DNA from 2 places in the Kitasatospora sp. NPDC057223 genome. Region 1 is predicted to be linked to the other one. Evidence: riboswitches for the same ligand, from Rfam matches in the RefSeq annotation. Region 1 holds a riboswitch; the other holds the start of a gene.
What was found. Region 1 has a riboswitch for glycine ahead of gcvT (glycine cleavage system aminomethyltransferase GcvT). Riboswitches for the same ligand answer to the same signal wherever they lie in the genome.

Region 1 (3,396 bases):
GCACCGAGCCCTGGGCCTCCATGACCGCCACCGGGGCGAAGTTCTCGGAGGCGATCATTTCCAGGGTGGTCTGCTGGCGGTGCAGCTCGGCGTCGACCGCGGCGGCGATCTCCGGGTCGAGAGCGTGCAGGGACTGGTTGAGAACCGTCATCGTGGGATCTTCCCGTCGTGGGGCAGCCGCGCGCAGCACGTCGGCCGTCGGCGGCCGGGGGCGGGCGGGAGCGGGCAAGGGGCCGGGCGGGGGCGGCCGCCGCGCTGCGGCCGCCTCCGTCGGGGTGGCTCAGCCGCCGGTGAGGGCGGTGTACTCGTCGGCGCTCAGCAGGTCCGCCGGCTCGCCGTCGAGCCGGACCTTGAACAGCCAGCCGCCCTCGAAGGGGGCGGAGTTGACCAGGGCCGGCTCGTCGACGACGGCCTGGTTGACCTCGACGATCTCGCCGGTCGCGGGGGAGTACAGGTCGCTCACCGACTTGGTGGATTCGAGCTCGCCACAGGTCTCACCTGCGGTGACGGTGTCGCCGACCGCGGGCAGCTGCACGTAGACGATGTCACCGAGGGCGTCGGCCGCGTGGGCGGTGATGCCGACGGTCGAGACACCGCCTTCGGCGGCGGTCAGCCACTCGTGCTCCTTGCTGAACTGCAGGTGCTGGGGGTTGCTCATGGCGTCATTCTCCAGGATGGGAGGCGGTCGGCGGAAAACGGGTGGCCGAAATGTCCGACGGGCGGACGTCGGGGAGGGGGGTGGTGGCGCGGGCGGCAGGGTCAGCGGGCGCGCTTGTAGAACGGCAGCGCGACGACCTCGACCGGCTCGTGCTTGCCGCGGACGTCCACCGCGACGGTGCTGCCGGGCGCGGCGTGCGCGGCGTCCACGTACGCCATCGCGATCGGCCTGCCCAGCGTCGGGGACGGCGCACCCGAGGTGATCCGGCCGACCGGGGCGCCCTCGGCGTCCACCACGGCGTACTCGGCGCGCGGCACCCGGCGGCCCTCGGAGACCAGGCCGACCAGCACCCGCGGCGGGTTCGCCCCGGCCTCGGCGGCCGCCCGCTCCAGCGCCTCGCGGCCGACGAAGGCGCCGCCGTTGGTGGTCTTGTCGAACCGCACCACCCGGCCCAGGCCCGCGTCGAACGGCGTCAGCTCCGTGTTCAGCTCGTGCCCGTACAGCGGCATGCCCGCCTCCAGGCGCAGCGTGTCCCGGCAGGACAGGCCGCACGGGACGAGGCCGGCGCCCCGGCCCGCCTCGGTCAGCGCCGTCCACAGGTGCCCGGCGTCGGCGGGGGCCGAGAAGATCTCGAAGCCGTCCTCGCCGGTGTAGCCCGTCCGGGCCAGCCAGACCTGCTTGCCGGCCACCGTGGCCGGCAGCAGCGCGTAGTACTTGAGACCCGGCAGGTCGGCGTCGGTGACGGAGGCCAGGATGCCGTTCGCCTCCGGGCCCTGGACGGCGATCAGCGCGTAGGCGTCGCGGTCGTCGCGGACGACGGCGTCGAAGCCGCCGGCACGGGCGGTCAGCTCGTCCAGCACCAGCTGGGCGTTGGAGGCGTTCGCGACGACCAGGTACTCGTTCTCGGCGGTCCGGTAGACGATCAGGTCGTCCAGGATGCCGCCGTCCTCGGCGCAGATCATCGTGTAGCGGGCGCGCAGCACGCCGAGCGCCGAGATGAAGCCGACCAGCGCGTGGTCGAGCAGCTCGCCGGCCTGCGGGCCGGAGACGGTGATCTCGCCCATGTGCGAGAGGTCGAACAGGCCGGCCTTCGTCCGGACGGCGAGGTGCTCCTCGCGCTCGCTGCCGTAGCGCAGCGGCATGTCCCAGCCGGCGAAGTCGGTCATGGTGGCGCCGAGGGCGCGGTGCAGCGCGTCGAGCGCGGTGAGACGGGGGGACGACATGGCCTGTACTCCTTGGGCTGGGCACTCAGGTGTGCGCACGCCGTAGCGGCCCTGACGGGGCTCGACCTGCGCGCGGGCATGCGGCGGCTGGGTCTCCCCATCTGTCGTCACAACCTGAGAGCTTCACCGCGCGCTGCCCTGAGGACAGCATGGCGGCTTGCACCGTGGGTGGGCGCACGGCAGGGCCGTGTCCGCTTTCCAGATGTGCCTCGCCCGTGCGGTAGGGGTGCCTGAGAGATTCCGGGGAGGACTTGCTCCTTCGGCGCCGGCCGTACCCAGGGGCACTCCGGACTCTCCCGCGCGGGTTCGAGCGGCCAGTATGAAGTTGGGCGCCCCGCCGGACCACGCACGAGGACGCGCACATCCTCTCATAGGCTCGGCCCGCCCCCGGGGCGCTCGCGGTCGTCGCCTGCCGCCGGTCAGGGCCCCGGGAATTCGCGGGCCCGATCGGGTCCCGTGCGCGCCCGGTCCGCCGGCGCGCCGGGCCGATAGGCTGGCGCGTCAGCGGCGAGGGCGAGAGACGGGGCGGTACAGGCGCGCATGGGGTACCCGGTGGAGGACACGCAGGCGTGGGGCGGGCCGGGGGTGGCGCCGCCGGGCGGCAGTTGGCCGGCCAACGAGCTGGAGCAGGTGCTCACCGCCGCGCTCGGCGACCCGGGCGCCACGCCCCGGGTGATGGAGGTGCTGGCGCGCAGCCAGGTGTGGATCCCGCTGCCGGCCGGCGCCGACCCGCAGGGCGGGTCACTGGACCTGCCGACGATCGAACTGGCCGCCGCCCCCTACGTGCCGGTGTTCTCCTCGCAGGAGCAGTTCCTCCAGCACGCCCCGGGCCTGGCCTTCGCCGTCGCGCCGGTGTGGGAGTTCGCGCGCGGCCTGCCGCTCGGCCTCGGCATCGCGGTGAACCCGCACGCCCCGGTCGGTATCCCGGTGCCCCCGGCGGGGGTGGCGGAGCTGCGGCGCGGGCCGCGCGAGGACCGCTGGGACGGCGGCGGGGCCGCTGACGGCGCCGGCGGCCGGGTCGCGCTGCGCGAGCCCGCCCCGGAGGAGGAGCCGATCGGCTTCCTGTCCGCCGCGAGCGTCGAACTCGCGGCGATGCCGGGTGTGCTGACGGCGCGCCGGGCGCTGGCGAGCGTGGAGGGCGAGCCGACGGTGCTGTTCGTCGGCGTGCAGCTGGACACGGCCTGGCCGGCCGACCCGGGCGCGGTGAACGAGGCGCTCGGGCGGGCGCTGGGAACCGCGCCGCTGCCCGGCGGCGTCCACCTCGTGCTGCTCGACCTGGTGGACGACCCGGTGGTCGAGTGGCTGCTGAGCCAGGTGCGGCCGTTCTACACAAGGATGTGACCGCAGAGTGGGGCACGTCGGCATGGCGACTGTCCGCGACGCCCCCTAGGCTGCGTCGGAGACCTGGCGACATTGGCGGTAGCGGACGGGAAGAGGGGCCGAAGTGAGCGCGGGAGCGGCAGGAGGCGGTGCACCGGGACCGTGGGGTCCGGCACCCACCGCGCGCCCCGGCGG
Region 2 (3,396 bases), on a different contig from region 1:
CGTCGTAGCCGGTCACCTCGACGAGCTGCTGCTCCAGCTGGCGGATCAGGGTCAGGTAGCCCTGGGCCTGCTCGATCGGCGCGAACGGGTGCAGCTGGCCGAACTCCGGCCAGGTCACCGGCTCCATCTCGGTGGTCGCGTTGAGCTTCATGGTGCAGGAGCCCAGCGGGATCATGCCGCGGTCCAGCGCGTAGTCGCGGTCCGACAGGCGGCGCAGGTAGCGCAGCATGGCGGTCTCGGAGCGGTGGCTGTGGAAGACCGGGTGGGTGAGGTACTCGTCCTCGCGCAGGAGCGCGGCGGGCAGCGCGTCGGCGCTCTCGTCGATCTCCACGGCCGGCACGCCGAACGCGGCCCAGACGCCGGCCAGGTGCGCACGGGTGGTGGTCTCGTCGCAGGAGACGGTGACCAGGTCCGGGCCGTCCTGGTGGACGTTGATGCCGTGCTCGCGCGCGGCGGCGGCCACCGCGGCCGCGCGGCCCGGGACGCGGGCGGCGACGGTGTCGAAGAACTCGCCGTGCAGCAGCTCGACGCCCCCGGCGCGCAGCCCGGCCGCGAGGGCGGCGGCGTAGCGGTGGGTGCGGCGGGCGATGTCCGCCAGGCCGTCCGGGCCGTGGTAGACCGCGTACATCGAGGCCATCACGGCGAGCAGCACCTGCGCGGTGCAGATGTTGCTGGTCGCCTTCTCGCGGCGGATGTGCTGCTCGCGGGTCTGCAGGGCGAGCCGGTAGGCCCGGTTGCCGTCCGCGTCCACCGAGACGCCGACCAGGCGGCCGGGCAGCGAGCGGGCGTACTCGGCGCGCACCGAGAGGTAGCCGGCGTGCGGGCCGCCGAAGCCCATCGGGACGCCGAAGCGCTGCGAGGTGCCGCAGGCGATGTCGGCGCCGAGCGAGCCGGGCGACTTGAGGAGGGTGAGCGCCAGCAGGTCGGCGGCCACGGCGACGATCGCGCCGAGCCCGTGGGCCTGCTCGATGACGGGCTCCAGGTCGCGGACCACGCCGGTGGCGCCCGGGTACTGGAGCAGCACGCCGAAGACGCCGCGCTCGGCGACCTCGGCGGGGATGCCGGCGGAGAGGTCGGCGACGACCACCTCGACACCGGTCGGCTCCGCGCGGGTCCGGATGACCGCGACGGTCTGCGGCAGGGTCTCGGCGTCGACCAGGAAGACACCGCCCTTGACCTTGGTGACGCGGCGGGTCAGCGCCATCGCCTCGGCGGCCGCGGTGCCCTCGTCGAGCAGCGAGGAGCCGGAGGTCGGCAGGCCGGTCAGGTCGGAGACCACGGTCTGGAAGTTGAGCAGCGCCTCCAGCCGGCCCTGCGAGATCTCCGGCTGGTACGGCGTGTAGGCCGTGTACCAGGCCGGGTTCTCCATGACGTTGCGCAGGATCACCGGCGGGGTGAAGGTGCCGTAGTAGCCCAGGCCGATCATCGGCGTGAGCACCTGGTTGCGGGCCGCCAGCTCGCGCAGCTCGGCCAGCACCTGGGCCTCGCTGAGGCCGGCGGGCAGGTCGAGGCCGTCGATGGAGCGGATCGCCTCGGGCACGGCGGCGGCGGACAGTTCGTCCAGCGAGCCGTAGCCGACGTGCGCCAGCATCTTCTCCTGGGCGGCGGTGTCCGGGCCGATGTGGCGGCTCTCGAAGGGACTGGCCTGCTCGAGCTCGGTGAGGGTCGCGGAGTTTCGCGGGCGACCGGTGTTCGGCTGGGCGTTCATGGTGGTCGAGGCCTCCTGGTCACGGACCGGCGGGGGCACGCACGCCCGTCGGCCGTGGCCGCTGCGGACAGCGGGCCGGCCCTGGCGAACGAACCCGTCAGGCCTCCCCCTCTGTCATCGGGACCTGAGAGCTTCGCCCGCACGGGGGGCGCGTCGGCACCCCGTCGGCTTGCACCGTCGGTGAGGGTGGTGGCCGTCGGCTCCCTCGCCGGCGGTCCTGCCCTGCTTTCCAGAGTGACCTATCCCACACGGTACGGATGCCTGAGAGATTCCGGGGAGGAGTTGCTCCTTCGGCGCCCCCGCCACACCTTCGAGGTGGCTGGGGACTCTCCCGCGCGGGCTCGGCGGTCGCGCCCAGGGTACCAGCGGCAACCCGCCGGATCACGGGCCGGACCCGGACGTTCGAGCGAGTACGTACCGCCACGCTCGGCCGATCGGGGGCCCGGACGGCGGCGCTCCGCTCGCCGGTGCCCGGTTCATGGCTTTTCGTATGAAGTGGCGGATGGGCAGGACCTTCCAGCCGTACGCCTGCGGGAGTTCCGCAGGAGCATCGCACTGGAGGAATTGAGTGCAAACCGACATCGACCCCCGCGACCTGATCGGACACCGGGCGGTCGACCGCAACGGTGACAAGATCGGCACCGTCGACGAGGTCTACCTGGACGACGCGACCGGCCGGCCCGAGTGGGCCGCCGTCCGGACGGGCATCTTCGGCCGGGACGCCTTCGTCCCGTTGACGACCAGCGAGTTCTCCGGCGAGGAGCTCAAGGTCCCGTACGACAAGTCCCTGGTGAAGGAGTCGCCGGACTTCGGCGTGGGCCAGCACCTGTCGCCCGCACAGGAGCTCCAGCTCTACCGCTACTACGGGCTGGACACACCCGGCAACGAGTCCGGTTCGGCGAAGGCCGACACGCCCGAGGACGACGAGCGGGCGGCCGACCTCGACTTCGGCGCCGTGGCGCCGGCGGCCGCCGCGGGCACGGCAGCGGGTGCCGTGGCCGGCACGGCCGCCGCCCGGAGCACCGGCCCGGAGAAGGCCGAGAAGCTGGAGAAGGCCGAGCGTCCGGACGGGCCCGCCGCGGCGGCCACGGCGACGGCGCCGCCGGCCGGGCTCACCAAGCAGGCCCCGGCGGAGCCGGAGACCAACGTCCGTACCGTCGGCGCCGCCGCCCCGCCGGCCGCTGCCGCCGCGGCGGCAGCGGCGGGGCCCGCCCCGATGACCGAGCGGCCCGCCCGGACGGAGGAGGACGCCGCGACGTCCTCGCCGAGCGGGCCGGTGGAGATCACCTGCCGCGAGGAGCGGCTCGACATCACCACCGAGTGGCAGGTGACGTACACGGCCCGGCTCCGCAAGTACGTGACCAGTGAGACGGTCGAACGGCACGTGCCGGTGGTGCGCGAGCGGGTCCGGGTGGAGCGGGTGCCGGTGACCGAGGGCGAGCGCGACGCGCTGACCCAGGAGGAGATCGCGACGGCCGTGGAGGAGGTGACGCTCCGCGAGGAGCGGCCGGTGGTCCGCAAGTACCTGGTGCCGATCGAGCGGGTGCGCCTGGTGGTGGAGCGCTACACCGACGACCACGTGGTGCGCGAGGAGCTGCACCGCGAGCACGTCGAGATCCACGACGACTCCGCACCCGGCGAGCCGGTCTCCCCCGGTACGGCGACGGCGCGCCCGGCCGCCGCGGCCC

Region 2: another riboswitch for glycine. It lies ahead of gcvP (aminomethyl-transferring glycine dehydrogenase); the one in region 1 lies ahead of gcvT (glycine cleavage system aminomethyltransferase GcvT).

The regions. Positions count from the first base shown of each region.
Region 1 covers NZ_JBHUWW010000097.1:4,433-7,828, reverse strand. Annotated here, with positions in the region: gene glyA (serine hydroxymethyltransferase) at 1-151, opposite strand, end outside; gene gcvH (glycine cleavage system protein GcvH) at 281-658, opposite strand; gene gcvT (glycine cleavage system aminomethyltransferase GcvT) at 760-1,881, opposite strand; glycine riboswitch at 2,090-2,190, opposite strand; gene ACFUK0_RS28240 (enhanced serine sensitivity protein SseB) at 2,422-3,222, shown strand; gene ACFUK0_RS28235 (enhanced serine sensitivity protein SseB C-terminal domain-containing protein) at 3,326-3,396, shown strand, end outside.
Region 2 covers NZ_JBHUWW010000006.1:123,668-127,063, forward strand. Annotated here, with positions in the region: gene gcvP (aminomethyl-transferring glycine dehydrogenase) at 1-1,708, opposite strand, end outside; glycine riboswitch at 1,948-2,052, opposite strand; gene ACFUK0_RS04540 (PRC and DUF2382 domain-containing protein) at 2,277-3,396, shown strand, end outside.